Flavisolibacter tropicus: one gene and its partner. The main gene of each other region encodes a partner of the protein of the gene in region 2 in a complex. Links are inferred from orthologs where the notes say so. Each region holds a gene or a part of one and is shown on either strand. Other genes may lie near its edges. The genes, in order: mnmE and mnmG.

The links.
Region 1: the proteins of mnmG (region 2) and mnmE are in contact, whole or in part, in a solved structure (PDB 9HIP), measured with the Escherichia coli proteins. The link is inferred for Flavisolibacter tropicus from one-to-one orthologs.

Annotation. Positions count from the first base shown.
Region 1 is NZ_CP011390.1:2,610,259-2,628,084, reverse strand. What follows is about bases 8,858-11,723. They hold mnmE (tRNA uridine-5-carboxymethylaminomethyl(34) synthesis GTPase MnmE), read left to right. Parts: upstream 8,858-9,533; coding sequence 9,534-10,913; downstream 10,914-11,723. Other genes in these bases: SY85_RS10925 (Shedu immune nuclease family protein), read left to right, coding at 11,588-11,723; SY85_RS10930 (helix-turn-helix domain-containing protein), read left to right, coding at 11,171-11,545; SY85_RS10940 (energy transducer TonB), read left to right, coding at 8,858-9,452. Also shown: nuoL (NADH-quinone oxidoreductase subunit L), read left to right, coding at 67-1,938; SY85_RS10970 (complex I subunit 4 family protein), read left to right, coding at 2,037-3,509; SY85_RS10965 (NADH-quinone oxidoreductase subunit N), read left to right, coding at 3,511-4,881; SY85_RS10960 (ABC transporter permease), read left to right, coding at 4,948-6,222; SY85_RS10955 (MotA/TolQ/ExbB proton channel family protein), read left to right, coding at 6,389-7,258; SY85_RS10950 (ExbD/TolR family protein), read left to right, coding at 7,318-8,004; SY85_RS10945 (ExbD/TolR family protein), read left to right, coding at 8,017-8,559; more of SY85_RS10940, read left to right, coding at 8,616-8,857; more of SY85_RS10925, read left to right, coding at 11,724-13,621; SY85_RS10920 (hypothetical protein), read left to right, coding at 13,654-14,613; SY85_RS10915 (JAB domain-containing protein), read right to left, coding at 14,620-14,856; SY85_RS10910 (hypothetical protein), read right to left, coding at 14,871-15,128; SY85_RS10905 (hypothetical protein), read right to left, coding at 16,097-16,528; SY85_RS10900 (hypothetical protein), read left to right, coding at 16,824-17,246. UniProt on the Escherichia coli protein: Exhibits a very high intrinsic GTPase hydrolysis rate. Involved in the addition of a carboxymethylaminomethyl (cmnm) group at the wobble position (U34) of certain tRNAs, forming tRNA-cmnm(5)s(2)U34.
Region 2 is NZ_CP011390.1:3,783,288-3,797,708, reverse strand. Bases 2,895-5,771 are described here. They hold mnmG (tRNA uridine-5-carboxymethylaminomethyl(34) synthesis enzyme MnmG), read right to left. Parts: upstream 5,326-5,771; coding sequence 3,463-5,325; downstream 2,895-3,462. Other genes in these bases: ybeY (rRNA maturation RNase YbeY), read right to left, coding at 5,436-5,771; SY85_RS16010 (helix-turn-helix domain-containing protein), read left to right, coding at 2,895-3,104. Also shown: SY85_RS16015 (OmpA/MotB family protein), read left to right, coding at 1-732; more of SY85_RS16010, read left to right, coding at 873-2,894; more of ybeY, read right to left, coding at 5,772-5,888; SY85_RS15995 (FeoA family protein), read left to right, coding at 5,949-6,167; nadD (nicotinate (nicotinamide) nucleotide adenylyltransferase), read left to right, coding at 6,189-6,773; SY85_RS15985 (chromate transporter), read right to left, coding at 6,761-7,747; SY85_RS25980 (chromate transporter), read right to left, coding at 7,690-7,998; SY85_RS15980 (amidohydrolase), read left to right, coding at 8,684-9,988; SY85_RS15975 (serine hydrolase), read left to right, coding at 9,995-10,903; feoB (ferrous iron transport protein B), read right to left, coding at 11,045-13,159; SY85_RS15965 (M20/M25/M40 family metallo-hydrolase), read left to right, coding at 13,325-14,421. UniProt on the Escherichia coli protein: NAD-binding protein involved in the addition of a carboxymethylaminomethyl (cmnm) group at the wobble position (U34) of certain tRNAs, forming tRNA-cmnm(5)s(2)U34.

The DNA of each region.
Region 1 (17,826 bases), 1.2 Mb from region 2 along the record:
TATTAGTTGCGAGCTATGAGAATCAACTCGCGGCTTTCAGCTCAAAGCTCACAGCTTCTCTTTTATATGAAGAACTTAATTATACTCATTCCTCTTTTACCTTTTATCGGGTTTTTGATCAATGGCCTGGGAAGAAAGTATTTATCGAAAGGATTGGTAAGTGTTATTGGTAGCGGTACCGTATTAGGCTCGTTTATCATCAGTCTAATGCTGTTCTTGCAAAAGGACTATTCCACTTCGCCAATCAGCTATTTTGATTTTATCAAAGTAGCCAACTTGCGAATTCCATTTGCTTTTCAAATTGATCAGTTGTCTACACTGTTCTTATTAATCATTACTGGTGTGGGCTTTTTGATCCATGTGTATTCCACTGCTTATATGCATGAAGAAAAAGAAGAGCATTTTGGAAGATATTTCTCCTACCTGAACCTATTCGTTTTCTCAATGTTGCTACTGGTAATGGGCGCTAACTATGTGATTATGTTCATTGGTTGGGAAGGCGTAGGGTTATGTTCTTACTTATTGATAGGTTACTGGTTTAAGAATATTGATTACACCAAGGCTGCTAAAAAAGCCTTTGTGATGAACCGTATCGGTGATCTGGGTTTCTTGCTGGCGGTGTTCTGGATCTTTGCAAAGATTGGTAGCGTAGAGTATACTACTGTATTTGCTAACGTAAGCAAACTGACTTCTACAGATATCATTGGTATTACTTTATTGCTTTTTGTAGGTGCAACCGGTAAAAGTGCACAGATTCCGCTTTATACTTGGCTGCCAGATGCCATGGCAGGTCCTACACCAGTTTCAGCCTTGATCCATGCTGCAACGATGGTAACGGCTGGTATTTACATGATTGCTCGTAGCAATGCCTTGTATGCACATGCTGAACTAACGAATAATATCGTTGCTATTATTGGTGCGGCTACGGCTTTGTTTGCTGCTACTATTGCGTTAAGACAAAACGATATTAAAAAAGTATTAGCCTATTCAACAGTTAGCCAGCTTGGCTATATGTTCCTGGCTTTAGGTACAGGATCTTATGTAGCTGCCGTTTTCCATGTAATGACACATGCTTTTTTCAAGGCTTTGTTGTTCCTGGGATCAGGTAGTGTTATTCATGCCATGAGCGGACAACAGGATATCCGTTTTATGGGTGGCCTGAAAGGAAAGTTGAAGATCACGTATATCACCTTCCTGATTGGTTGTTTGGCAATTGCCGGTATTCCTCCATTCTCCGGTTTCTTCTCAAAAGATGCCATTTTATTAGGTGCTTTTGAGCATAATAAAGCATTATATGCTATAGGATTGATTACCGCTGCATTAACGGCATTTTATATGTTCCGCTTGTTGTTCATTACCTTCTTTGGCACCTTTAGAGGCACAGAAGAGCAGCGTCATCATGTACATGAAAGCCCTGCAGCCATGACCATTCCTTTGGTTGTATTGGCAGTGCTTTCTATCATTGGTGGCTTTGTTGGTGTTCCTGAGCTGTTTGTACACGGCGGTGAAAAATTAGCAGAGTATTTAGCACCTGTTGTTCCTTCTGCAGCCCATCATGTAGAGCATTCTACAGAATGGATGTTGATGGGATTGACTACAGCTATAGTTGTTGCTGCTATCCTGATTGCATGGGTATGCTACCGCACTTATAAAGAGGAGCAGGTGGGTGCTTTTGGAAAGGTGCTTGAAAACAAATGGTATGTTGATGAGATCTATGATGCTATTATCGCAAAGCCTGTATCGGCTATTGGTGGAGTGTTGAACCGTTTTGTAGAGCGCTTAGGTATTGATGGAATTGTAAACGGAGTTGGACGTTTAGTCAATTATGGTGGTCGCCAAATGCGCTGGTTACAGAGTGGACAAGTAGGAAGCTATGTACTGTTGATGGTGATTAGCATGGTGGTATTCTTTGTGTTACAGTTCTTTTTGAAACGCTAAGAGATTAGTAAGAGGTAAAGGAGATAAAGAGTTATCTCTTAAGCCAGTTGAAATAATAAATGTAAAACAGTCCGCCTTAGGCGGAATGGGGGTTTAATATGATCGTACTGTTACTGATATTACTGCCACTGATAGGTGGACTTGTAACATTCTTCTTGAAGAATGAGCCAGCTGCAAAAGGTTGGTCTCTGCTGGTATCTTTTGCTACAATGGCTGTGGCTATTGCCGGAGCAACCATGTTAAAAGGCGGTGGAGATAGTTTGAGTTATACTGCTCCTTGGTTGGGTACATTAGGTAGCTCTTTTTCTATTCGCCTGGACGGTATGTCGTCATTACTGTGTTTATTAACAGGGATCGCATATCCGGTTATCTTCCTGGCCACATGGAAAAATGAATATCGTAATGCGCACAATTTCTTTGCGCTGATGTTATTAACGCAAGCAGGGTTAATAGGTGTATTTGTTGCTATAGACGCCTTACTGTTTTACTTCTTCTGGGAGTTAGCACTGATCCCTGTTTATTTCCTTTGTTCTGGCTGGGGTGGTGAAAGACGTATTCAGGCTACTTTTAAGTTCTTTGTCTACACATTTGCTGGTTCTGTATTAATGCTGATCGGCTTATTATATCTTTATTTTCAAACACCAGATCATTCTTTTGCAATGGAAGCATTCTATAACTTGAAGCTTCCTACTGCTACTCAATCCTGGATCTTTTGGATGTTATTTATAGCATTTGCTATTAAAATGCCCGTGTTCCCATTCCATACCTGGCAGCCAGATGCTTATGAACAATCACCAACTGCTGTTACAATGGTACTAAGTGGTATCATGGTGAAGATGGGTGTATTTGCTGTCATTCGCTGGGTACTACCTGTAGTGCCATCTGCATCTTATGCTTGGGGTGATGTGGTAATGAGTCTTGCTGTTATCGGTATTATTTACGCTTCACTAATTGCTATGCGTCAAGACGATATTAAGCGCCTGGTAGCATACTCTTCTATAGCTCACATAGGGTTAATGGTAATGGCCATCTTTGCTGAAAATCACATCGGATGGCAAGGTGTAATGATCCAGATGTTTAACCATGGAATAAACATTATCGGACTTTGGATTGTAGTCGACGCAATTGAGCATAAGTTCGGAACGCGTAAGCTGTCTGAATTAGGAGGTATTGCTCAAAAGGCACCCGGTCTAACCACACTATTGGTTATTGTTGCTTTCGCCAATATTTCATTGCCGCTAACAAATGCATTTGTGGGTGAGTTCCTGATGTTTAATGGTATTTGGAATGGCCTAACCCAATACAAAGTCATTTTCACCGTTTTTGCTGGGTTGAGTATAATTCTTTCTGCTGTTTATACACTGAATATGATCCAGAAAGTGTTTTACGGATCAACTAATAAATTGACGGCTACTGCTACAGATATCCTTATGAACCAACGCCTGGCTTTAGGAGCTATTGTTCTATTGATCCTGGTATTTGGGGTATATCCTCAGCCATTACTGAACCTGACAGATGGTTTTGTTGAAACCTTATTAAAAGATGCAAACGTTGCGCAACTGGTAAAATAATATGAACGCATTAATCTTATCGGCTCTTAGTGGTGTTATCATGATGTTCAGTGGCTTTTTCTTAAAGACAAAGTCAGCTGTTCGCACATTAGCACATATTTTATTGATTGCAATTATAGCTGTAGCAGTATTAGAGCTACGTGGTATTCAATTAGTAGCGGTTGATACAAAAGGCATGATGGTATTTGATCATTTTGCATTGCTATTTACGATCATTGCTACGCTTAGCACGCTTATATTCTTTGTCTTATCCTCAAAAGATATGGAAAGAGTAGGGATGAATTACAGCGATTACTTTGCTCTTATCTTCTTTGTGCTTTGCGGAATTACCATGACTGCATCTTTCAAGTCAATGTTGATCTTATTCCTCGGTATAGAGATCTTATCAATTCCATTATATATCCTTACCGGTAGCGATAAACGCAACCTGAAAAGCAATGAAGCTGCGTTGAAATACTTCTTAATGGGTTCTTTTTCAACAGGCTTGATGTTGATGGGTATAACCTTGATCTATGGCGCAACCGGAACTTTTTATACCACAATGATGCAATTGCCTCAAGGACAAGTACCTGTTTTGTTTATTACAGGCTTGTTGATGTTGCTGTTTGCCTTGTCATTTAAAGTTTCAGCTGCTCCCTTCCACTTCTGGACACCAGATGTGTACGATGGCGCGCCAACTGTGTTTACCTCCTTTATGGCAACAGTAGTGAAAGCAGCCGGCTTTATAGGTTTCATGCGCTTATTTGATGAAGCTTTTGGTGGTATTAGAGCAGAGTGGAAACTAATAGTAGCCATTATAACTGTCATTACTTTATTTATTGGCAACATCACTGCAGTGTTTCAGCAAAGTGTAAAGCGTATGCTGGCCTACTCTTCCATTGCACAAGCAGGGTTCATGATGTTGGCTGTTTATACATTGAGCTCTGAAGCGAAAGACGGTTTGTTACTTTACGCCGCTGCTTATTCATTTGCTACAATTGGAATTTTTGCAGTACTCATCAAGATGCAGGATTATACGTTCGACGGCTTTAACGGGTTTGCCAAAGCGCAACCTGTAGTAGCCGCTAGTTTGGTTATCTTTCTGTTATCATTAGCCGGTATCCCATTAACGGCGGGCTTCCTGGCGAAGTTTTATATGTTGAAAGGGGTTGTGGAAAGTGGAAGTTTATGGTTAGCCATTTTTGCTGTATTAATGGCTGCAATAAGCGTGTATTACTATTTCCGCCTTATACAAGCTATGTATTTTAAAACAGGCAATGCTCCGGTTCTGGAGTTGACTAGCAGTTTTAAATATACGTTAGTAGGCTTAGCGGCTGCAACTATTATCTTGGGCTTATTCCCTAATGTATTGCTCTATTGGCTTTACTTCTAGTGGTAATAAATATTTTGAAAAATTGTTTAGAAGGTTTACTAATTTTAGTAGACCTTCTTTTTTTTGATGAAAACCGGTGATGTTTTTTCTCTTGCCTTTAGAACGATTCGTGCTAACAGGTTGCGTACGGGTATAACCGTCGCCATTATTGCTTTTGGCATTATGGCCTTAATTGGTATTGTTACAGCCATTAAAGCCATGAATCAAAAGTTTAGTGAAAGCTTCTCTACCATGGGAGCTAATGGCTTTACCATCCGTTTTAAAGAGCGTAATATTAGAATCGGTGGTAACAATTCAGAACTGAAAGTTTCAAAAAGAAATAACCGCAAGGAAAAAACATCCAGTTTGGGGCGCCCAATTACTGTAGATGAGGCGGAACTTTTTGTACAACAGTATCAATTTCCTGCACATATTGGTATCTCTTTATTTGCTGCCAGAGATGCAATTGTAAACAATGAACAAAAAAAGACTAGTCCCAATATTTTGGTTTTTGGCGGAGACGAGAATTATATAGCCCTAAATGGATATGAATTTTTTAATGGTCGAAATTTTAGTCGCCAGGAAGTTCAAAGCGGCAGTAATGTTGTTATTCTTGGTTATGATGTGGCTAACAAATTATTCAAAGATCGGTTAACCAAGGCCGTGAATAGTATTGTTCGTGTCAATGGTCTTCCTTATCGAGTAATTGGTGTATTGGCCAGTCGTGGCAGCTCTTTTGGAATAAGCCGAGATAACTTGATTTTAACAGGATATAAAAATATTCGGCGTAATTTTTCTTCCAATGTATCTGCGACCATAGGGGTGATGACAGATGATATCAATCAAGTTGAAGAGGCCATGGGTGAAGCAGAAGGTGTTTTCCGATCTATACGAAAATTAAGCACCACAGAAGATAGCAATTTTGTATTGGATCGTAACGATAGCATTGCTGAAAAGGCAATGAATATATTGGGAAGTCTAACAACCGCAGTTATTGTTATCGGAATGATCACGTTGATTGGGGCCGCCATTGGCTTGATGAATATCATGTTGGTATCTGTTACAGAACGTACTAAAGAGGTAGGCTTAATAAAGGCAATTGGAGGAAAAAGTAAAACAGTAAGGCATCAGTTTTTAACAGAAGCCATTTTGATTAGTATCTTAGGAGCCATCTTTGGTATTGTACTGGGAATATTCGTTGGCAATTTGTTTTCAATGGTATTGAGCACAGGATTTGTAGTACCTTGGAAATGGGTAGCTTACGGCATTGTTATTTGTACTAGCGTTGGATTATTAGCTGGCTTGTATCCGGCTCTGAAAGCGGGCAAATTAAACCCTATAGAAGCACTTCGCTATGAATAAGTACAGCTAAGAATAGAAAGTTTTGAAAACTAATGTATTATCTTTCCAAAATTAAATAAGGAAAAAAATGCAACCTCGTAAACATTTATTGCATTTTTTCAGTAGAATTGTGACCGCTTAAAATTTGTATATCAATTTTCATTTTTAAAAATTAAAAATTAAGATCATGGCAGAACAAAGACCATCTGCAAGTACTACAAACACAACAGTAAAGGCGACATCTGTTCAGGCTAAGAAAAGCTCTAACCTTATTTCCTGGTTAGCTCCAATCCTATGTATCGTCGTTGGTTATTCTATTTGGCGCTTTGCAATGGGTAATCCAGATGGTTTTAAGACACCTGATACTACAGGTGGCTTCTGGCCTCACCACCGCGACCCAAAAAGCGCATTCAATGCAATTTATGAAGGTGGTATTATCGTTCCTTTATTGATTGGCTTATTGTTAATGGTGGTATCATTCTCTATCGAGCGTTTCATGACCATCAGCAAAGCGTTAGGTAAAGGTTCTATTGCTGACTTCGTAAGAAAAGTACAATATCACCTGGCTAACCGTAACGTAGACGCTGCTTTAGCTGAGTGCGACAAGCAACGTGGTTCAGTAGCTAACGTTATGAAAGCTGGTTTACGTCGTTACAAAGAAATGATCAACGTAACTGATTTAGATACTGATCAAAAAGTATTGGCTATCCAGAAAGAAGTAGAAGAAGCTACTGCTTTGGAATTGCCTATGTTACAGAAGAACCTGGTTTTCCTTTCTACAATCGTATCTCTTGGTACCCTGGTAGCGTTGTTAGGTACGGTATTAGGTATGATCCGTTCATTCGCGGCGTTGGGTGCTGAAGGTGGTGCCGGTGCAGCTAGTAACCTAGCGGTTGGTATCTCTGAGGCCCTTTATAACACAGCATTAGGTATCGGTACTTCTGCCTTATCTCTTGTAATGTACAACGTGTTTACTACTAAGATCGATAGCATTACTTATGGTATTGATGAGTCTGGCTTTACATTGACACAGAGCTTTGCTTCTATGTATAAATAAGAAGCAAACGTTTTATGGAATTTGTAAACCCATTGCATCTCATTAAAAATTAATTAATAATGCCAAGTGTTAAGATACCAAGGAAGAGTACAGAGAATGACATGACGCCCTTCGTGGATATTGCATTCCTGATTCTGTCCTTCTTTATTATGGCGACTAAAATGAAGCCACCAGAGCCCGTATCAATCACTACACCTAACTCTGTTTCAACAGACAAGCTTCCTGAAAATGATGCGTTGCTGGTAGAAATGGATGCCAAAGGCCGTGTATTTTTCACAGTATTGGCTGACGCTAATCCAGAGGCAAAAAAGTATGTTATTGATAATATCAATCAAACTAAGAACCTGGGTTTGACACCTAACGAGATCAATAGTTTCGTAAAAGGGCAGTCTATTGGCGTTCCTTTTACACAGCTAAAAAGCTTCCTGGCTTTGCCTGCTGACAAACAGAAATCCGTAATGGCAACTGTGCCAGGCATTCCTATTACAGATTCAGCCAGCAATGAACTGTATTATTGGCTGAATGCCGGTGTTAAAGGTTTTCAGCAGAGAAAGATTAACTACCTTATCAAGGGTGACAACTCAGCTAAATATCCTGCTTTTAAAAACGTACTTGATGCGTTTAAAAGAAACGATATTTATAAGTTTCAGTTAGTTACATCTCCTGAAGATGCACCTGCAGGTACTGATCTTTACAAAACCAGAAGTGAAGGTCGTGTACCCAAAAAAAATAATTTCTTAATCTAAAAAAACTCAGAAATGGCAAGTTTAGATACTGGTGGAGATAGTGGCCATAAGAAAGGACCTGGGGTCAAAAAGGCCAAAAAGCTTTCTACCCGTGTAGATATGACTCCAATGGTGGACTTGGGTTTTTTGCTGATCACCTTCTTTATCTTTACCTCAACCATGAGCTCACCTGCAGCTATGCAGCTGTTCATGCCAAAGGATACCGATAAGAAAGAAGAGCAGAACAAAGCTAAAGAGTCCGGCGCCTTAACCATCATGTTAGGTAAAGCTGACCAAGTATACTATTATGAAGGTCAGTTAGCACCAGATGGTTCTAATTTCAAGTCTACTAATTTCAAAGGTATTCGTGAAGTGCTGATCGATAAGAAGCGCAGAACAAATGCAGAAGATCTGGTAGTGGTTATTAAGCCAAATGATGAAGCTACCTATAAGAATACAGTAGACATTCTGGATGAAATGGCGATCAATGAAATTAAGCGTTTTGCCCTTGTAGACATTACGCCTAATGAAAATGAGCCGCTGAAAGCAACAGAAGCTAGAAATGGCGTTAAATAAGTAGCTATTTTTTATGGAAAGATGTTGAAACAGACATCTCAATACAAATAACTAAAATGGAAGCAAACAAGATTTTAAAAACTGATTTTCTGGATCTGCTGTTTGAAGATCGTAACAAGGCTTACGGTGCTTATCAGCTCAGAAAAACGTATAACAAGCGTATCACAACGGCCTTGTTGATTACAGCTGGTTTGCTTTTACTGATATTCTTAACATCCTTTTTAGCCAATCAATTGGAAGATAAGGGGTCTAAGGAGTTGAAAGTAGAAGACGTGGTGCTTGCAAATATCAAGGAGCCCGAAGAGCAGAAGCCTGAACCGCCACCACCGCCACCACCAAAACAAGAGCCACCTCCAAAAGTGGAAATGACCAAATTCACCCCTCCTGTTATCGTAAAAGATGAAGAGGTTAAGAAAGAAGACATTCCACCAGAGGTTGAAAAACTGGAAGACACTAAAATTGACGTGATCAGCCAGGAAGGTATCAAGGATCAAGGTATTGCTGCTCCTGTTGTTGACGAAGGAAAGGCTGTAGTAGAAGCTCCTAAAGATGAGACTAACTACGACCAAACCTTTACAAAAGTGGAAGTAGAAGCTTCTTTCCCAGGTGGTGAAGGCCAATGGCGTAAGTTCCTGGAAAGAAACCTGAACGCTTCTGCTCCAGTTGATAACGGTGCACCTCCCGGATCTTACACAGTACAGGTTCAGTTTATCGTGGACAAAGAAGGTAACGTATCAGATGTAAAAGCGTTAACCAGCCATGGCTACGGTATGGAAGATGAAGCGGTACGTGTAATTAAAAGAGGTCCAAAATGGACACCTGCTATCCAAAACGGACGCCAGGTAAAAGCTTATCGTAAGCAGCCTATTACGTTCGTTGTATCTGAAGGATAATAATCACTTTCGCATACTTACTTACAAATCCCTCCGCTTAGGAGGGATTTTTTTATTAGAAGCAGTTTACTTTTGACAAATATGAGTACAAAGCTTTTAGGGTGGGATGATACAATTATAGCCTTAGCAACGCCGCCTGGGGTTGGTGCAATTGGCGTAATTCGCTTAAGTGGTGCAAAAGCCATTGATATTGTAAATGACTTGTTCCCCTCTAAAAATTTGGCCGCACAGTCCTCCCATACCCTACACGTAGGTATGTTAACACAAAACGCTCAGGTGCTAGACGAGGTTGTGATTTCCCTCTTTAAAGGTCCGCGTTCTTATACCGGTGAAAACGTAGTAGAGATTAGCTGCCACGGTTCACCCTTTATTCACCAACAGGTAATTGATGCCTGTTTGCAAGGTGGCGCCCGCCTAGCCAAGCCAGGAGAGTTTACCCAACGCGCCTTCCTAAATGGTCGTTTAGATTTAACTCAAGCGGAGGCAGTTGCTGACTTGATTGCCAGTAACACCGCAGCCTCTCATAAAACCGCGTTGCAAAATATCAGAGGAGGCTTTTCATCAGCGCTAAGGGACCTGAGGGAACAATTGATTCAATTCTCTGCACTGATAGAGCTAGAACTTGACTTTTCACAAGAAGACGTAGAGTTTGCCGATCGCAGTAAACTGAAAGCCTTGGTGGAAAATGCCATGTATCAAACCAACACCTTACTACAGTCGTTTAAATTGGGTAATGTCATTAAAAATGGTGTTACGGTAGCTATTGTAGGTAAGCCAAATGCCGGTAAGTCTACCTTGTTGAATGCCTTTTTAAATGAAGACCGGGCTATTGTAAGCGAGATACCAGGCACTACACGAGACACTATTGAAGAGACACTTAATATTGATGGTATTTTGTTTCGCTTGATTGATACAGCTGGCATTCGCGCACATACAGTGGATGTAATTGAAAGTGTGGGTATTGCTAAGAGCTATCAGAAAATGCAGCAGGCAGATATTGTTATTTACTTGTTTGACGTCCATGAAGTAAACGCAGACGAGTTGAATACCATTAGCGCCGATTTGCAACAACAAGGACTACACTATTTGCTGGTAGGTAATAAAGCAGATGCCGACTCTAATATCAAAGGCCTCTATGCTGCTATTCCAAATGTTATATTTATTTCAGCCAAGAGTGGTTTACACCTGGAAGTATTAAAAGAGCGCATGGTAGATCTGGTATTGAAAGATACCGTTCAATCCGAAAATGTGATTGTTACCAATGCACGCCATTTCCATGCCTTACAGGAGGTGCTGAAATCATTGGAGGATGTTTATAACGGTCTAGAACAACGTATTCCCGGCGATCTATTGGCTTTAGATATAAGGCGCTGCCTGTACTTTCTTGGTGAGATTACCGGGGAAGTGACAAGCGACGATCAATTGGATTACATCTTTAGTAAGTTCTGCATCGGAAAGTAAGCTGCTATTCACTTCATTGCTGTTAGTAGTGTTTTAGTTGCTTTTTCTCTCTTTTTCAATAAGTTAGAAAGTATTGAGCTGCTTTTAGTAGGCTTTTGTCTGCTTTTAGTAGCTCTTTTTTTGTTGTTATGTTGGTTACAAATTGAAAAAGGTGGGATTTTATACTGTAGAAGCCGTAAAAGTTGATACGATATGATACTCAATGATACGGTTTGATACAGAATTATACAGTAAATCATGCAAATCCCACAAATACTATGAGTAGTAATATTAGAATTGTAAAAATCTGTGAATACTGTAAAAACGAATTCATCGCTAAGAAAACGACTTCTAAAACTTGTTCTGATCCTTGCGCAAAGCGTTTGTATAAGCTCAATCAAAAAAATAAGAAGATTGCTCAGGCTGAACTAAAAACTGAAATAAGTCGGAGGCCAGAAGGTTTTATAAATGAAGAGCTAATTAAGGTTATTCAAGCAAAAGAGCTACTAACACTTAAAGAAGCGGCTATTTTGTTGAATATAACACCACTCACATTGCGGAGGTGGGTGTTAGGTGGAAAGATAAATTCCGAGAAAATAGGGAAGAAGCACATATTTAAAAAGGAAAATATTAGTAACCTTGTAAGAACATGATTTTTGAGCTTGGATCATAAATCTTACTAAACCTAACTGTTTATGGAAACCGTAATAGAAAACGAAGTTTCATTCACTTCTGATATAGAAGGCAAAATCGAAAATACTAGTCTTCCGACCAGCAAGCCTTTACTTCCTTTATTTGAATTAATAAGCAATGGAATACATGCTATTGAAGAATTAAAGAATAACAAAAGGGGCGTTATCCGTATTACATTAAAAAGGCAGGGAAAGAAAGAAACGCTTGCTTCCATTTCAAATTTTGATCAATACCCAATTATAGGTTTCAAAGTTGAAGATTCAGGGATCGGCTTCAATAAACATAACTATAAGCACTTTTTAAAGTCCGATACTACAAATAAGAAAAGTAAAGGAGGGAAAGGAAACGGACGATTCGTTTGCTTAAAAGCGTTTAAGTCAGTTAGCTATGAAAGCTTTTATAAAGAAGGAGAAACTTTCGTCCAGCGGTCTTTTGAAATGAAGCCAAAAGAGCCTGGAATTTTTGATCTGAAAGTTTCGCCATATAATGGCAAAAATGGAGCAGGTACTATCGCTTACTTAAATGATTTTATAGAAAGATATTCTTCTAAATGCCCCAAAAGCGCTAGTGAAATATGTTTGGAAATAATAAATCATTTCAAGCTTTATTATTTGTTAGATGCGATTCCGAAGATAAGCTTAGAAGATTATGGGACTATTTATGATTTAGATGAGATATATGAAACAACATTCAAAACAGATATACTACAAGACTTTGTTGAATTTAAGAAAAAAGTATTCAACTTATATATTGTAAAGTCGAGGGAGGAGAAAGCAAATATTTGTAATTTATGCGGGCATAATCGTGTGGTTACATCAAGAAAGGTTTCAGATTATATACCAGATTTTCCGCAAAAAGTTGAAGAAGATAATTTAAGCTATAGTCTAGCTGTTTATGTAACTGGAGAGTATTTGGATACGAATGTAAACAAGGAAAGATTGAGCTTTAATTTCCCTGAAAGAAAAGAGGATGATGGAGCCGAAGAACTTATTACTTCTGAAGATATTTTTGAAAGGGTTACACAGAAAATTGAAGAACTTTTTTCTGATGTTTTATCAGAGAATCGAGAAAGGAAAATCAAAAAGATAGAAGAACATATAAAAAATAAAGCTCCTGAGTTTAGGTTCCTACTTAAACATTGCTTGGATAAACTGAAACGGCTCGAGCCTGACTTATCGGAAGAAAAGCTAAATATAGAATTGTACAAAATAAAGGCTAATGAAGTTATTAAGCTTAAAGTATTATCCAATAATATTTTAACAGGCTCAAACATAGAGAACGTAGAAGACTATATAGCACGCTATAATAAGTACATTGAAAAAGAAAATGATATTGCAAAAAGTGACCTTGCTAATTATATTGTACAGCGTAAAGCTATTATTGACCACTTGGGTAATTTATTGAAAAAGAAAGATGAAAAGAAGTATGAATGGGAAAACGCAATTCACAAGCTGTTTTTTCCTATGCGTACAACTTCTGATGATATAAATTATGACGATCAGAATTTATGGCTAATAGATGATAGATTTAATTATCATTTATACTTGTCCTCAGATAAACCCTTAAGTTCTAACGATGTTTTGGACGAACTAGATTCAACAAAAAGGGCAGATCTGCTGATTTTTAATAAGGCCATTGCATTTGCAGATAATCATTTAAATATTGGGTCAATAACTATTGTGGAGTTTAAACGGCCAATGCGAAATGACTATAAACCAGACGATCCTGAAAAGAATCCTATTGATCAAGTATTGGAATATATAGAATTAATAAAGGATGGAAATGTTGTTACATACGAAGGAAGACCAATCAAAGTTCCTGCGAATCTTCCATTCTATGCCTATATAGTTAGTGATGATACATCCAAATTAGAGGTGTTGTTAAGGAGGCATGATTTTACCAAAACACCAGATGGATTAGGTTATTTCTGCTTTAAGAAAGAATTAAATGCATATTTAGAATTGATCACTTTTAATAAATTATTAAAAGATGCACAAGAGAGAAACAAAATACTATTTGATAAGCTTTGTATCTAAATAACATTTGAGACCAAATTGATAAGTTAATAATGGATTTGAAGAAGGAAGAATTTTGGAATTGTATAGTAGGCGCAGAAACATTTGCTACTTATTGTACGAAAGTAGTTCCAATGCTCACGTTAAAAGATGAAGTTCCAGATGAAGTGCAGAAAAGCTTTGCAATTATTCGCAAGCTTTTAATACATGCATATTATGAGTATGACTTTTTGGATCCTGCAATGGCAAAGGCATTGACAACCTTTGAAATGGCTTTAAAAGTCAAGTATAAAGAGATCGGTGAAACAAGAAGACATCATAACTTACAATCATTGATGTATTGGTTTAATGACAATGGATTCTTTGAATTTGATAGAAAAGGCCTGTTGGATGCACTGAGAAGTATGCGTAATAACTTTTCACATCCAGAGAAGCATTTCGGAGGAGGCTTTGGTATAATGAACATATTTGACCATTGTGTAGGAATGATTAATGATTTATATGAAGATCGGGAGTTGAGAAATGCAAGAGTTCAAAAGAGGAAAGAAATTAATGCTAGTTTAAAAGAGATAGTTGGCAATGGAGGCTTTGTAATTTTTGGAGAAATAAAATACATAATTTATTCCGCAGAGGTTTTATTCATTGATAATGTAAATACACCATCTACATATCATTTCTTTTACAAAACGATTTTTAAGCTTGAAACTGATAGTGGGAAAGACGATAGTTTACCGTTTGCTACACTACTAGAAGCGACAAATGTTAAAATGGATGTCAGTAAAAAGACAATCATATTTGAACGTAATGGAGGAAATGTATTATTTCAGGCAATAGATGATCCTGTCAATTTACAGCGGTTTGAAAAGTGGAAAGATGCTTTTGATAAAAGTAATAAAGACCAATTCAAGGATATTGAAGTTCATAGTCAGTTAGATAAACAGTGGGCTAGGTTAAGAAACAATGTGCATTTCAGGAATTCATTAAGCACTATTAATCCAAAAATGATCAATTAGTATATATTATAGTAGTCCAGCATCTGCAAACGATATATAACCATCTTCTACAAGTATAAAGTGGTCCAAAAGTTCTACATTAATTAGCCTTAAAGCTTGGCTGATCTTAATTGAAATTATTTCATTATACTTAGTTGGCTTAATATTGCCAGAAGGGTGATTGTGCGCAATTACTACAGATGAACATAAGAGTTGCAAAGCCACACTGCACAAAAGCTTCATATCTACTAAACAATCTCTCATTCTTCCTACTGAAATTATCCGATCTCCAATAGATGAGAGTTAGAATTAAAAAAATAAGCGACAAACTGTTCTTGAGTGGAAAGGTTTTCTTTGTCCCACAGCTTTCGGATTAAACCATGAGTATTTTCAATTGAACTAATTGTTGGCAGATTAGAAATGATTGGCTTATAACTAATGCTGTTCTTAGATACTGTACAATTTCCTTTTATTTTCTGTAAGCTTTCTTCTCCGCTAAGTTTTTTGAGGCGATTTCTCTTCTGGTTTTCTTTCATTGTTGTTTGTATAGTTTGCCAAGCTAAAGTTCCACAGACTTTTAGGAGGAGGCAACGGTTAATGTAAAATTTGACGATATTTTTTTTATGGAGATTTCTGGCTAACTCCTTGTACATCAGCGTAAATAGCACAGTAGTTAACAAGTGTAATCTTGTCTATTATTCCAGGCGTTTTTAAGGTGCGTAAACCATCAAATAATAGTCTTTATCCCTTAATTAGAGAATCTAGTCTATAAAAACTTAGAGATGTAATTATTGAATTCAGATTCATAGGATTTGTAGGATTTAGCAGTTTTATTGGCTAAAAGCATGATTACTTTCTGTATTGGAAAGTAATTCCATTTAAATAAATCTAACTGAATCAAACTATCTCATAGTTTGCAACAACTTATAAATTAATACATTGCGTCAGACTTTGACCAAATTTGGTCTTTTCTGACTTTTTTTATCCCAATTTGTACCTGTGATGCTTGATGTTGAGCTTCTATGGTTCAGAAAGAAATACATGCGATAGATCGGAGATTAAGTTGCTTGTTTTTTAGTGGAAATCGGCGCTCAGGAGATCGCGGACGTTACATTTTCTGTATTTATTGCTTATGACTCTGCTATATCGTATTATTGATATTCAAAGAGTTATTGTAGAAAACCTGCGATAGATCGTAGGTTACCTCTCTCGTTTCATATAAAACGAGATGTACGGAAGAAATTGTTGAATATCTTTCTGTTTAGTTGCATGGGGGCTGCCCAAAGGAGCTTTGGAGCATAATCCTAATGCTTATCTCGATAAAACGTTAAAGAATAGAACAGCCTGATTGAAGAGTGTTAAACTGGCTATAAATACAATTTTTGACTATTTCCTTACTTCTTAGAGTGCTTTGTAGCGTTCCGCTTTACTTAAGAGAATACGAAATAGACTAAGGGTAGTGGTTATACTTGTAGATAAAGATTAGTTCTTTATATGGGTGCTGCTAAGCTATTGCATTGGAGAAGTATTGTTCATGAAAGCCAAATGCTGTGTCTTTTAATTGTTGCCAGGCATTTCTTTGTCCGGTTTTCTTGCTTTCCATTGTTAATTGAATATTTTGGCAAGTGCTTTGTAAAACCTCTTTTAACTCCTCATTTTTAGTGATTACGGTGCCTGCACAATTGGCTTTTACTTGGTTGAATAGCTTTTCCAAAGTGCTTCGCTCTGTATCCGCATCCAGATCGGTACGGCTTTCCAGCAAAGACCGCAGACCAAAAAGATATTCTTTTAATGCCGTAATACTTAAAGGGCCTTTTGTAAACTTGGCTGCTGTGATAAAGGCAGTTATAAATAAGCTAATCACTACGGCCAATAATAACAACTCAAGCGGAGCAATCAGTAGTACACTACTTTTCCATGTTTTAAATCGCGTCATATTTTTATCTAGGATATTTAGGATGAGAGATGCAAATAGCCGAGCTAATCAATGAAAAGAGAAAAGCGTATCTGTAAGTTACGCCAATATTGGATGCGTGCTTGCTTTATTTATAATAATAAAGTGAATGCCAATTATTAAGCGTATCTTACAGTTAACAGGTTTGCACCTTATAATTATTTTACATTATTCTGCTTTGTTCTAATCCTTATAGCTGCACTTCACTGATTATTATTCTTCAAAAGCATTTATAACCCGGTTGCGAATACCTGGTTACAATTTTAAAGCAAATTATATGATACCATTTAGTGAATTACGCATAGGCAATTATGTATTAGTTAATACTATAGTAAGAAAGATTGTCATGGTCAGCAGCATAGAAGATAAAAAACAATTTCCCTCAGTTGGCTATTATGTAGGAGCGCATCTGCAAAATATTGGTTGTGACAGCAAGTACTTGCAGGCGTTGCCGCTAACCGTCAACATATTAGAGGAAAGTGGATTTTCGTTTGACAACTATTTTAAGCTGTGGCAGAAAGCGAAAACGGCTACCGGAACTGGTATGGAAATGGAACTGGATCGTGAATTTAATGTGGTGGATTTTATGCGCCGGCCACTCTTGAAAGAAGTAAAGAGCATGCATAGACTTCAAAACCTGTATCATGCATTATTAGATAGAGAACTAGCCTTAGAGCCTGTACTAGCGGAAACGTATTGAGACAATTAATGCATTTATGTTTTTGCTTAGTGAGGAAATATTTCAATACTAATAAAGCTGCGTGCTAAAGAAAAACATAAGCAGTAAAAGTATTATAATTACTTCATTCGAGTTAAAAGACTCTTCATTATTCCCGGTGCTGTTTTATCTAATTTATAGTTATATCTAACAACTGTTTATAACATGCCTTGTTTCACTCATACAGAGGCAACTGTTATTAACGTCTAGCTTAATTGGATCCGTACAGACAGTTAAGGCATGATTCAAGTACTCTAAAACGCTAAGAACCTTATAGTGCTATCATCTCTTTACAGTAAAATGTGCTTGATTCTTATTCTGATGACTAGCTGCATTTACCTGAGCAATTGGCTACTGTTATCAGGAAATACTTAGCCAGCCGATCTTGAAAAAACATCTTGCATTATTGTGAGAGGATAAATGTACCAGGGGGTAGTTATAAGATCCAGATAAGGCCACACCGAGAAACAGCGGATGGCAGAGGCTTAGTTTTTTACTTGAACAGGGAATAGATGCACGATGTGAAGCAGAAATTGGTAAAAAATATTACTGCGAATGTGTA
Region 2 (14,421 bases):
CAAAAGTGTAGAGAAGAGGAGGAAGCTGCAGCACGTAAGAAGGCACAGTTAGAAAAGGATATTGAAGACTTGAATAAGCAAGTGGCCTTCTTAAAAGAAAACAACAACGTAGTTATAAACCAGTTGAAGGATCTTTCAGTTATTTCTTCTACACAAGCAGAAAGCATTAAGAAATCACTGGAAAATATAGGTTCAAAAGATCTTTACATCCAGGATCTACAAAAAGCTTTGGCGCAAAAGGATTCATTGAACATGGCGTTAGTAATGAACCTAAAAGGTGCTTTGAACGATGTTAATGACAGCGATATCGAAATCAAAGTAGAGAAGAGCGCTGTATATATTTCTATCTCTGATAAGTTGTTGTTCAAAAGCGGTAGCTATGCCCTTTCCGCAGATGCACAACGTGTGTTAGGTAAAGTGGCTCAAGTACTGAACAGCAAGCCAGATATTGAGTTTTTAGTTGAAGGTCATACAGATAATGTACCTATGAAATCTGTAGGTATTGAGGACAACTGGGATCTTAGTACAAAAAGAGCTACTTCAATTGTACGCGTATTACAAAACCAATATAAGATCGAACCTAGGCGTATGACAGCGGGTGGTCGTAGTGAATATTTACCTGTTCAAAGTAATGATACAGCCGCTGGTAAAGCAGCTAACCGTCGTACTAGAATAGTGATCTTACCACAACTGGATCAGTTCTTTAAATTGTTAGAAAAGCCACAGAGCTAATCATATTTTTCTTAATAATTATTGAGCCACTTCACATTACGAAGTGGCTTTTTTTATGATATGCAGACACATTTTAAACTCTTCTTAATTAGGTATTTATCAACAGCTTTTCTGCTAGGGTTGTAGTAAATTTATAGGAGATGAGTATGCAAAAAAGCGACGAAACAAATACCCTTTTCCAGCTGGCAGTTAATCTTGTAAATGACACTTCACGCCATATTTTTCTTACTGGAAAAGCTGGTACCGGTAAAACCACATTCCTTCGTTACATTAAGGAACATACGCAAAAGAATGCAGTAATTGTTGCACCTACAGGTGTGGCAGCTATTAATGCCGGTGGTGTTACCATGCATTCTTTTTTTCAATTACCACGCGGTACATTTATTCCTGGTCACATCCAAAGAGATGGTGTCATTGGTTATGTTGAGATCAATGATAAACATAGCTTATTCAAAAACATTCATTTTACTTCCAACAAGCGGCAGCTATTACAAGAAGCCGAATTGCTTATTATAGATGAAGTAAGTATGATGCGCTGCGATATGTTAGATGCTATTGATACTATCCTAAGGCATTTCCGCAAACAACCTGATACACCTTTCGGTGGTGTGCAGGTAGTCTATATTGGCGATCTGTTTCAATTGCCGCCAGTAGTGCCGGAACAGGAATGGAATATTTTAAAAGACTATTACGAGAGTCCTTTTTTCTTTAGTGCTAAAGCAATTGCCGATGCCAAGCCTCTTTATATTGAACTGAAAAAGATTTACCGTCAAAGTGAGCAAAACTTCATTGACATCTTAAATCGTATTCGTAATAACCAAGTTTATAAAGAAGACTTTGATAATCTTAATGCACTTTATAATCCTGCATTCGTTCCGGACGATACTTATATTACAATTACTACACACAACAGAACAGCAGATGCAATAAACGCTACGGAACTGCAACGTTTGTCAGGACCCGTTCACACCTTCAATGCTGTCATCAAAGATGACTTTTCTGAAAAAGCGTTGCCCACAGATCTAGCGCTTCAGTTAAAGGTTGGCGCCCAGGTAATGTTTATTAAAAATGATACCAGTTCAGAGAAGCGGTATTACAATGGTAAGATTGCTTTTGTTCAAAACATTTTTAAAGACGAGATAACGATTCGTTTTCCAGATAGCAATGAAAACTTTGTTCTGGAAAAGGAAACCTGGAAAAACATCCGCTACATCTATAATAAAGAGAACGATGAAATTGATGAAGAAGAATTAGGTTCTTTCACGCAATATCCTATTCGTTTAGCATGGGCTATTACAGTTCACAAAAGCCAGGGCCTTACGTTCGACAAAGCAATTATTGATGCCGGTTCTTCCTTTGCGCCTGGACAGGTGTATGTTGCATTAAGCCGTTGTACTTCTATGGATGGTATAGTTTTGAAGTCACGGATTGTGCCGTATAGTATTGCTACCGATAAACGAGTGTTGGAGTATGCTCGTCAGGAAACAGAGCTAGTTGTTTTGGAACAAGTACTCGAAAAAGAAAAGTATCACACTTGGTCATTGGCTTTACAAAAGCTGTTTGATTTTACAAAAGCTGTTCAACTACTACATCATTGGGTCATTACACTGGAAAGTAAAAAGATTCCCTATTTGCAAGCTGCTTTGTTGATGGCTGATGCCGCAAAACAAAAAGCTATTGAACTGAATGATGTGGGTAGAAAATTTAAAATGCAATTAGATAAACTAGTTGAACAGGCACATACCTCAGGCGAAACTAAATCATTGCAAGAGCGCATGTCCAAGGCGGTTGAATACTTTTCACAAGAATTGGCTACTCATTTACTGGAGCCGATCCAGCAACATATTCAATCATTGCAACATGCTACTAAGATCAAGAAGTACAAAGAAGAGGTAGTAACTATAGAAGGATTGTTGTGGCAACAGTTACAACGTTTGCAGTCTTCAAAATATGGCGACTTACGGTTTAGTACAAACGCAGATTATTATAACAAGTATCAACCAGGAGAGCCTACCAAAAAGATAAAAGAAGTCAAACCTAAACCTGTTAAAGGAAGCACCAATGAAGAATCTTTTAAGTTGTTCAAAGATGGTAAGTCGGTTGAAGAAATTGCAACGCTACGCAACTTAGCTCAAAGTACTATCATTGGTCACTTGTCTACTTATGTGGCTAAGGGAGAGTTAGATGTTGAAGCTTTAATTGAAAAAGATAAAGTGCAGCCTATCTTATCTGTTATTGCTGAAGTAGGCGCCGAAAGTATGAATGCTATCAAAAGCAAACTGGGTGATGAATTCAGCTTCTCTGATATTAAACTTGTCCTAGGCCACCATACTTGGAAATTACAGCAGGAAAATGCTAAAGAAACAGCATAATATGACATAAATTATTGATAATCAATATTATATGATATAAATAAAGCAAAACCCCACAACAATAACTGTTGTGGGGTTTATTTTTCTTTTAAATGATTTTATATCCTGCAAATGTTCTCTTTAAATAGAAGAGTAGAATGGACTAATTAATTCAACACCTGCTAATCCTCAGACTCATTATTCATGTTCTTCTTCCCTGTTCATTCTTCTTTCTTCCAACAGCTAAGTGTTCTTCTTCTCTTCCTTATCAACTTTTCAACTAGCCAACCTTTCAACCTGTTCCATTACTAAACCCCTTCCCCTCACGGCTGTTTGGCTTGCAGCTTACAGCGTGTAGCTTGCAGCTATTCTCCCAGTTCTACCTCCCCATATAAATCATCAGTATCTGTACATCACTTGGATTAATTCCAGAGATCCGGCTGGCCTGACCAAGTGTTCTTGGTTTAGCCTTTGTTAGTTTTTCTCTCGCTTCTGCGCCCAAGGCTATAATGCGTTTGTAGTCAAAATGTTCAGGTATGGCCAGGTTCTCCATCTGACTCATCCTGTTCACCAGTTCTTTTTCTTTATCTATATATACCTGGTACTTCACCTGGATCTCAGCTTGCTCTACAGCTTCTTCTTCATATCCTTTCAAGGCTTCTTCTACTTTAGGCACCTGCTTCATGATATCATGCAGCTGTACGTTGGGGCGCAATATGATTTTCTCCAGCTTTTGTTTTTCATTGATAGACGCGCTTTCAATGCTTTCAAAGAAGGGATTTATTTCTGCTGGTTCCATCGCCGTAGTGCTCAATATGGTTTTTACTTCTTCCACTTCTCTCCTCTTTTTCAGCATCTTTTGCATTCGGCCCTCTGTTGCCAAGCCCATACGATAGCTCGTCTCAGTTAAGCGCAAGTCTGCATTGTCCTGGCGTAAAAGAGTTCTGAATTCTGCTCGTGAGGTAAACATGCGGTAAGGCTCTTGCGTACCTTTTGAAATCAGGTCATCAATTAATACACCGATATATGCTTCACTGCGCTTTAAGATTAAGGGAGCATCATTGATCACTTTTTGATGTGCATTGATACCTGCCATCAATCCTTGACATGCAGCTTCTTCATATCCTGTTGTGCCATTTATCTGGCCTGCAAAGAATAAGTTTTCAATAGCCTTGGTTTCTAGGGTATAGCTCAACTGTGTAGGTGGAAAGAAGTCGTATTCAATAGCATAACCCGGACGGAAGAACCGTACATTCTCAAAGCCTTGCACTTTACGCAGCGCTTCATATTGTACTTCTTCTGGAAGGGATGTAGAGAAACCATTTACATAGATCTCCACCGTATTCCAACCTTCTGGTTCTACAAATAGCTGATGACGGTCTCTTTCAGCAAAGCGGTTGATCTTATCTTCTATACTAGGACAATAGCGAGGACCCACGCCTTCTATTCTTCCCGTAAACATAGGGCTGCGATCAAAGCCGGTCTTTAATAAATCATGTACTTCTTGATTAGTATAAGTGATCCAGCAGCTTCGCTGTTCTTTTGGACGCTCTACATCTAAGTAAGAAAAGCTACCTATCTCCTCATCCCCTTTTTGCTCTTCCATTTTAGAATAGTCCAAAGAACGTCCATCTACTCTTGGAGGTGTACCTGTTTTTAAACGGTCGCTTTCAAAGCCTAGACTAACTAATTGCTCTGTTAATCCTTGTGCAGCTCTTTCTGCTACACGGCCTCCACCTAATCGCTTCTCCCCTATATGGATAACCCCATTTAAAAAAGTTCCATTGGTTAATACTACAGCTTTGGCCTTTATAGTATGACCTAGCCCTGTTACAACCCCTGTTACTTTGTTATTCTCTACAACCAGTTCTCTTACCATATCTTGGTAGAAGTCTACATTGGGCGTATTCTCTAACATCTCTCTCCACTTCTGTGCAAAGAGCATACGATCGTTCTGTGTTCTAGGACTCCACATAGCGGGTCCCTTTGAACGGTTCAGCATACGAAACTGAATCATAGAGGCATCGGATACTATACCTGAGTAACCTCCTAAGGCATCTATTTCTCTAACTATTTGTCCTTTTGCTATTCCTCCCATGGCAGGGTTACAACTCATCTGTGCTATGGTTTGCATGTTCATGGTTACCAGTAACACTTTTGAGCCCATATTGGCAGCAGCTGCGGCGGCTTCACAACCGGCATGACCGGCACCTACCACTATTATATCATAAGCTTGAAACATAAGGTTACAAAGTTATCATAATGAAGAAAGGGAAACTTGTTAAAGCTTCCCTTTCTAGTTCCACGTGGAACACTGTTGTTGTTGGGTCGTGGAATACCTGAGCTGTGGAATTAATTGGTTCCACGTGGAACAAAGTAGTTGTTTAAGCACTTGTCTTCTTGTCTGCGCATCTCATCTTTATCAGCTTTACTCTTGTCTTTGTACCCGCAGAGGTGTAATAGTCCATGAAAGATCACACGGTGAAGCTCATGGGTAAAGGTAGTGTTGTGTTGTAGGGCGTTTTCCTTCACTCTTTCCACACTTATGTAAACGTCGGAAAGCAGAGCCTCTCCTTTCAGGTTGAGCTGAAAGGTTACAATGTCAGTATAGGTGTCGTGTTTAAGGTATTGTTTATTTATCTCTAAGAGGTAAGCGTCATCACAAAAGATGTAGTTAATGGTATCTATTGTGTGTTTTTCTCTTTTAGCTACCCTGTTAAGGTAGGCTTTAAGCTGGGTGCGATTAGTGAAATGAAAGCGTGAGGTTAGGTAGTGGAAGTGAATGTTGTTAATTTCTTTACGCATGGGTCAAAATTCGGAAAGGGTACGCTTACTTGCCATAGCTTTGGTAAATATTCTTTTAAAATGAAGTTATCTGAGTTAAGACAGGGTGATAGAGCAAAGATTAAGGCCTTTCAGAGTCCAGATTTGCAGTTAAAGTTGATGGAGATGGGTTGTATTCCTGGTGAAGAGATTGTAGTAGAGCAGGTAGCTCCTTTAGGAGATCCAATCTCTGTACGGGTGGCTGGTTATTCATTAAGCCTAAGGAAGAGCGAGGCTGGTGAAATTATTATTGAGAAATAAAACAAGAATACGCAGTAATCTATGAAGGTGGGTCTTTATTTTGGTTCGTTTAACCCTATCCATATTGGGCACCTGATCATTGCAAACCACATTCTTAATGAAACCAACCTTCAAAAAGTTTGGTTTGTGCTTTCTCCCCAGAACCCTTTTAAGCATTCGGCTACCCTGTTAAACGAGTTCGATCGTCTTCATTTGGTGCAAAAAGCAGTAGAGGGAGATGATCGTTTAAAGGCTTCTGATATCGAGTTTTCTCTCCCTAAACCTTCTTATACTTCCCATACCTTGGCTTATTTGAAAGAAAAGCATCCGGCTTATGAGTTTAGTATTATCATGGGAAGCGATAGTTTTCAGAACCTTGGAAAGTGGAAGAATGCCGAAGCTGTTATTAATCACTACCCTATCTTGGTATATGAACGCCCTGGTTTTCCTGTAGAAAATACCTTGGGGGCATCTGTACAAGTAATGAATGCTCCCTTGTTGGAGATATCTGCTACTCATATCCGTGAAGCTATACAGCAGGGCAAGTCTATTAAGTACCTGGTTCCAGAAAGTGTAGAAAGTGAGATTGTAACTAATCGCTTCTTTAAAAAGCTTCAAAGTAAGTAGCCTAAAAGCAGGCAAACAGCAACTATAATGGGTGAAGCAATGCGGGTAAACTGTAGCAATCCGAAAGTAGCCAGGATTACTGCTACATTAATCAAGCTGTTAATGCTCCCGTCAATCAGCGTAATATCCTTCATGATATATAAGGTAGAGGCAATCACAATCCCTACCACTGCTGCATTAATCCCTTCCAATGAGCGGTAGATCACTGCATAGCGTTTCAGGTTATGCCAAATAGGAAAGAAAAAAAGTACCAATAATGCGCTGGGTAAAAAGATGGCAATAGTGCCAATGATACAACCTATGACCTGCATAGTTGGCCCTTGATTCTTTAAAGCCATGCCTCCTGTAAAGGAAGCAATGGAAAATACCGGCCCAGGCATAGCTCGAACAATACCCATCCCTGTGGTCATATCCTCTTTATTTATTGAAACCACATTCGGGTTCTTTTGTTTAACTACCTCCGGACGTACTGAAAACTGTTCATACATCATGGGCATCAATACGTGGCCACCGCCAAATACCAGGCTACCCATCCGGTACATGTTTTCAAACAGGTTAATGGGCTTTCGGTTGGGCCAGTCATTTTTACGGGCTACCTCACTGGTTACCCCGGCTATTAAGAATAAAGCAGCAAAGAGCCAGATATTACCCCACTTTATCTTTTTTGATACTACCTCTTTTTGCGGGATGCGCTTCTTACTTAGGTTGGTGATGGCACCGCCTAATACAATCAAAGAGGGAAAGATCCATGGCGATCGGAAGGCAGCATAAGTAGCAAACACACAAAACGCCATGATACACCAGGTGATTGTATTCTTAATAGAGATACGAAAGGCCGCCACCGATGCATACGCCAAAAAGCCTACCGCCAGTGACGGAATGAATTTAAAGATGTCAGTATGCAGGGTCTTCTGATCTATATAAGAAAGTAAAAAGAAAAGGCGCCCATTAAAAAGCACCCTGGTAAGATCCAAACCAATAAAGTAAAGATGGCCAACCAAATACCACCCCTTTTATAACCAATTAATGTAACGGTCTGTGTGGAGGAAGCGCCTGGCAATAAATTGCAAAACGCATTGTATTCCAGTAATTCTTCTTCTGTTACATAAGGCGTTTGATGCACAAAGTTTTTAAGCATCATAGCCATGTGTGCCTGCGGACCACCAAATGCTGTAATGCTGTACAGAAATACGTTTTTGAGGAATGGAATGTGACGCAGCATCATAGCGGCTTAAATTTACTCAAAAAGAATAAAGGCACTAATTAGAGACTGGTTAGAAGGTCCTACAACATGAACAATGCAATTCTTAATGGAAGAAAGAAATAGGGTCTTGCTAATAAATTCATTCAATTGAACACATTCATTGTTCCATCAATAGTCTATAAGTCTTTCCTTTTCCTTTCAAATTATTTATGGTATACAAAGGCATGGAGTGTCTTCAAGAGAATTTGTATTGCTCTGTGAATGGGCTTTACATTTTGTTTTCAGAAACAAAAACAGATTCCTCGTCTTTTTCTTAATTCAATTCTATTAAGCGAGTCGCACACTTGCCACCTTTTGTATTCCAGGAAAAGTCAACCGCAGTGATTCTCTTACCCAAAACTTCAGTAACGTTTATATATATCTAACCCTACGTTTGACCAACTCCGTAATGTTACGGAGTTGGTCAAACGTGATCAAATATTAAGTATAGCCATAGCTAGGTTCCATGCAGAACGTGATGCTGTAGTTGAAACAATGCGATACTTTGTTTGATTTGTTTAAAAAGAATGGCTGGACGGAAGGTGGAATATTAATGATATGATGAAACGCAACAATGTGTTTGATGTAAAAAGCTACTCTCTATTCCGACCTCTTTCTGCTCACGGTCAATTAATGTATGCTATATTTAAGAAAGAACATATAACACATGAGAAATATAATTCTTACAACCTTACTAACGTCAACGATTATACGAAGTGAAGCGCAGACTGCTAGTGTCGATCCTCTTGATGCATTGGTAAAAAAGTTAGAACCTAAAACCATTGCCTGGCGCAGAGATTTTCACCAGCATCCTGAATTGGGCAACAGAGAATTTCGCACAGCCAAGATTGTGGCCCAGCACCTGCGCTCTTTAGGCTTGGAAGTAAAAGAAGGTGTAGGAAAAACAGGAGTGGTTGGTATTTTAAAAGGTGGTAAGCCTGGCCCTGTAGTTGGTCTCCGGGCTGATATGGATGCATTGCCTGTTACAGAACGTGTGGATCTTCCTTTTGCTTCAAAAGAGAAAACTACTTATAACGGACAGGAGGTGGGCGTCATGCATGCCTGTGGTCATGATACGCACGTAGCTATGTTAATGACAGCTGCGGAAATTCTCTCTGGTATGAAAAACGATCTGGCGGGTACTGTGAAATTTGTATTTCAACCTGCAGAAGAAGGTGCTCCTGCTGGTGAAGAAGGCGGTGCCGCACTAATGATCAAAGAAGGTGTGTTAGATAATCCAAAAGTAGATGCCATGTTTGGTCTGCACATAAATGCGCAAACACCCGTAGGCCAGATCAAGTACCGCGAGAAAGGGATGATGGCAGAATCCGATTGGTTTAGCATTAAAATAAAAGGTCGCCAATCGCATGGTGCGCAACCTTGGTTAGGTATTGACCCAGTGGCTATTGGTGCGCAGATCATCAACAGCCTGCAAACTATTGTAAGCCGCCAATCCGACCTTACACAAAATCCTGTGGTCATTTCAACAACCGTTTTTAAAGGCGGTGTTCGTGAAAACATTATTCCAGAAGAAGCAACCTTAAGTGGTACCATTCGCACCCTGGATAAAGGAATGCGTGATGATGTATGGGCGCGTATTGAGCGAACAGCAAAAAATATTGCAGAAGCTTCTGGTGCCACTGCAGAAGTAACCATAGAAGCTAAAACAGGCGTTACCTACAACGATCCTAAATTGACGCAAGCTATGTTGCCTTCATTACAAAAAGCTACCAATGGTAATGCACAAGTAATGAACGCTGTCATGGGTGCAGAGGACTTTTCGTTCTTTAGTGAAAAGATACCATCACTCTATTTATATGTAGGTGGTATGTCTGCTAACAAAGATCCTAAAACCACGGCTGCGCACCACACACCCGATTTTCAAATAGATGAAAGCGGCATGAAAACCGGAGTAAAAACATTGGTGCAGTTGGTACTCGACTATTCAAAGGTTTACAAGAAAAGCATTTAATCCATCATGAAACGTATCCTGGTTCTATGTGCGCTGGTAAGTAGCCACCTATTTGTTACAGCACAAAAAGTTGATAAAAAATTACAGCAACAGCTGGAAGTATTGGTCAAAGATTTTAAGGGTGATATAGGTGTTTATGTAAAAGACCTGCACTCTAATAAAGTGGTAAACATTAATGCCGATACAGTATTCCCTACTGCCAGTATGGTAAAGGTTCCTATACTGGTAGGTGTAATGGATAAGATCAACCGTGGAGAGCTACAGTATCATCAGCCTCTCACCTACCGCGATAGCTTATTGTATGAGGGCGAAGACATTCTGGGCTCCTTCAAACAAGACGAAAAAATTCAATTAAGCAAAGTGATGATGTTGATGCTTACCACGAGCGACAATACGGCCAGTTTGTGGTTACAAAGCCTAGCCGGCAAGGGTACCCGTATAAATGAAATCCTGGATAGTATGGGCTTTGTAAATACACGTGTCAATTCTCGTACACCGGGCCGTGAAGCCAACCGCTCGCAATACGGCTGGGGACAATCCTCACCTAAGGAAATGGCCTCGCTGTTTGAAAAGATCTATAAAGGTGAAGTGATTTCAAATGCGGCATCTGATAAAATGCTTCGCTTATTAAATCGAAATTATTATGACGAAGTAGCTATTTCACAATTGCCACCTAACGCTCTAGTATATTCGAAGAATGGCGCGGTGAATCAAACGCGTAATGAAACCTTGCTGGTTAAAGGTAATAAAGCAGAATACGTATTTTGTATAATGAGTAAAAACAACCAGGACTCCAGTTGGAATAACGAAAATGAAGCTTGGGTACTCACCCGCAAAATATCACAGCTGCTTTGGAACTACTATGAGCCAAAAAGCAAATGGACACCTGCGGTAGATGCTTCGAAGTTTGATTAATATACTTTGGCAATAATTATAAAAGAGAAAGGTGCAGAAATTAAAAACTTCTGCACCTTTCTCTTTTTATGATCTTTAAAAACGTTTGAACTTCTGTGGACTGTCGTCTGTAAACTTCCTCTCACGTTTGACGTTTCACGATTATTTAAATAGCTGATACACCAGCAAGCTCATTAAATAAGCCAGGCCTGTCATATAAGTAAACTGGATGATAGGCCACTTCCAACTTTTGGTTTCTCGTCTGGTAACCGCCAGTGTACTCATACATTGCATAGCAAATACATAAAATACCATTAGCGATAATCCCGTGGCCAAGGTAAACAAAGGAGTACCATCGGGTTTACGGGCAGCTTTCATTTTATCACGTAGCAGCAGTCCCTCATCGTCCTCTCCTACACTATATAAAGTAGCCATAGTGCCTACAAACACTTCACGGGCAGCAAATGACGTAATCAGTGAAATACCAATGCGCCAATCAAATCCTAATGGTTGAATACCGGGCTCTATGGTTTTGCCCAAGATACCAGCATAGGAATTCTCCAACTTCGCCGAAGCGTAATCTTTCTGTACCTGTTCTATATTAATACCTGTAGCCTTAGCTGCCTGGTATTGTTGATCCACAGCTTCCATTCGATTGCCTGGTCCAAAAGAGCTAAGTCCCCAAAGTATCAAACTAATTACCATGATCACCTTACCGGCATCAGTAACAAAGATCTTCGCCTTGTTGATCATGGTAGATATTACGTTGTTCCAACGTGGTGCACGATAGATCGGAAGTTCTAAAATGAAAAAGCTTTTTTCATTGATATGAATAAACCACTTGGCTACATACGAAACCACTAAGGCCATTACCAGTCCTAGTAAGTATAAGGCCATCATCACCAAGCCTTGCAGGTTCATAAAACCAAGAACGTAGGTGTTAGGAATCACCAGGCCAATTAAGATCACATAAACAGGCAAACGTGCAGAGCAGCTAATCAGTGGCGTAACCAGTATAGTAAGTAAGCGTTCTTTACGGTTCTCAATAGCGCGGGCACTCATGATGGCAGGCACTGCGCAAGCAAAACCGCTGATCAGGGGCATTACGCTTTTTCCGTTTAAGCCTACACTGCGCATAAGCCTGTCTGTTAGAAAGGAAATGCGCGCCATATATCCTGTATCTTCCAATAGTGTGATCAAGCCGAAGAGAATCATGATCTGTGGTACAAAAACAACGATACCACCTAAGCCGGCAATCACACCATTAATCAATAGATCGCTCCACCAAACTTCTGGCAAAACGTTAGCTAGTGTGCCACTTAAAAGGGAGAAACCACTTTCAATCCACTCCATAGGATACTGTGCCAGCCAGAACACACTTTGGAATAGTAAGAATAATACGCCCAGTAAAATCAGATAACCCCATTTGCGGTGCAGCAGTATATTATCAAGTTTGTCGGTAAATATAGTTTGCTCCAAAGGATCCGGCTCAGTAACCGCTACCTGCATAATGCGTTTGATACGACTATAGCGTTCCAAAATTTCGGTAGCCTGGGTCTTAGTATGATTGAATTGGTGTTTTTCTTCCACCGCTTCAATCTTTTCCTGTAAAGTTGCAGGCAGGTCAAAATGCTCGTGGTTGATCAGAAAGTGGACTGCAGAATAGTCACTAGCTTCCGGAACCAGTTTTTTCAAATCCTCAATTGGTCCAGCGGCCAGGGCTTTGTTGTCAATAAAATCGCGGGCTGGGACCTTATATAAATTGGAGGCAGTTTGTTCCACTGCCTTTTTTAGCTGGGCAACCCCTTTTTGTTTACGTGGGTTTACAGCTATTACCGGCACACCCAATTCTATTTCCAATTCAGACAGGTCTATTTGAATACCTTTCTTTTTGGCCAGGTCCACCATGGTCAAGGCCAAAACCACTGGTTTTTTCAAATCAATGATCTGCGTACAAAACAGCAGGTTTCGTTTCAAGTTACTGGCATCCACTACTACAATATATACATCGGCCTTAATATCCTTGTCTTGGTTGAGCAATACCCGGTAGCTAACCCATTCATCCAATCGCTTGGGATACAGGCTATAAGTACCGGGCAGGTCAATAATATTGCCTACCATTCCATCAGACAGGCTGGTGGAGCCTGTTTTCTTATCTACCGTTACGCCGGGGAAATTGCCTACTTTCTGGTTTAACCCTGTCAGGCAGTTGAAAAGAGAACTCTTCCCACTATTAGGGTTACCCACCAATGCTATATGTACTGTTTTATGCTTCACTTGTCGCGCGCAAAGGTAGCACAGCTTATAAGGGTGGGTTTACGATATTGGAAGTTTTATCGAAAGCTTAAGGAAATTTTTCGACTAATAAAAATGAAGAAAACGTCTTAGAGGAGCAGGCATTAAAATAATTTTGTCATTCAATCACCTTTAAAACCTTTGGTTGTGTTGCGTACGTATTTTTTTTCACTCCTGATTATAGCAAGTGGCAGTGTTTCTGCCCAAAAATTAAAGAAAGAAGACCGCCAGCTTCAAACTAACCTGCAACAGCATGTTAGCTTCCTGGCCAGCGATGCCCTGGAAGGGCGGCGCACGGGTAGCGCTGGCGAAAAACAGGCTGCTGACTATATTGCCAAAACATTTAAAACAATTGGCGTCACGCCTAAAGGAACGGCTGATTATTTACAACCATTTGATGTGCAGGAAGGCCGACAGGTAAATTCAGCTACTCTTTTGATGATCAACGACAATACCTTGGTATTGAATAAAGACTTCTTTCCTTTAGTGTATAGTGGCAATGGCGCTATAGAAGCTATGCCTTCTATAGCTTTGCAGGAAGCGCAAATGCCTTGGTTTTGGGATGTAAAGGAGTTGTTGGATGAAAATAAATCCAACCCTCATTTTGATATAGATATGGCTATTCAAAGCCGCATAGCTGATATGGCTAAAAAAGGCGCTACGGCTGTGTTCCTGTACAATACCGGTACTGGCAAAGACGGTTTGGCCTTTAATGAAAAAGATAAAACACCTCCTGTAAAAATTCCGGTAGTGTATGTAACCAAAGAAGCTGCTACAAAGTACCTGAGCGATGCCTCCGCCTCTTTGGATATGAAATTAAAAGTAGACGTTGGTCCTAAAATACGTCAAGGTCACAATGTGATCGGTTATATTGATAATGGTGCGCCTACTACTGTTGTGCTTGGTGCACACTACGATCACTTAGGTTGGGGAGACGATGGTAATTCGTTATATACCGGCGCAACGAAACAAATCCACAATGGTGCAGATGACAATGCAAGCGGTACGGCTGCTCTGCTGGAACTGGCCCGTACGTTAAAAACATCCAAGAGCAAGCACAACAACTATCTTTTCATTGCTTTTTCTGGAGAAGAACAAGGATTGTTTGGCTCTAAGTATTTCGTAGAGAACCCTACCATTGATCTGAAGTCTGTTAGTTATATGATCAATATGGATATGGTGGGCCGACTGAATGATAGTTCCAAAGCATTAACGGTAGGTGGATATGGTACTTCTCCGGTATG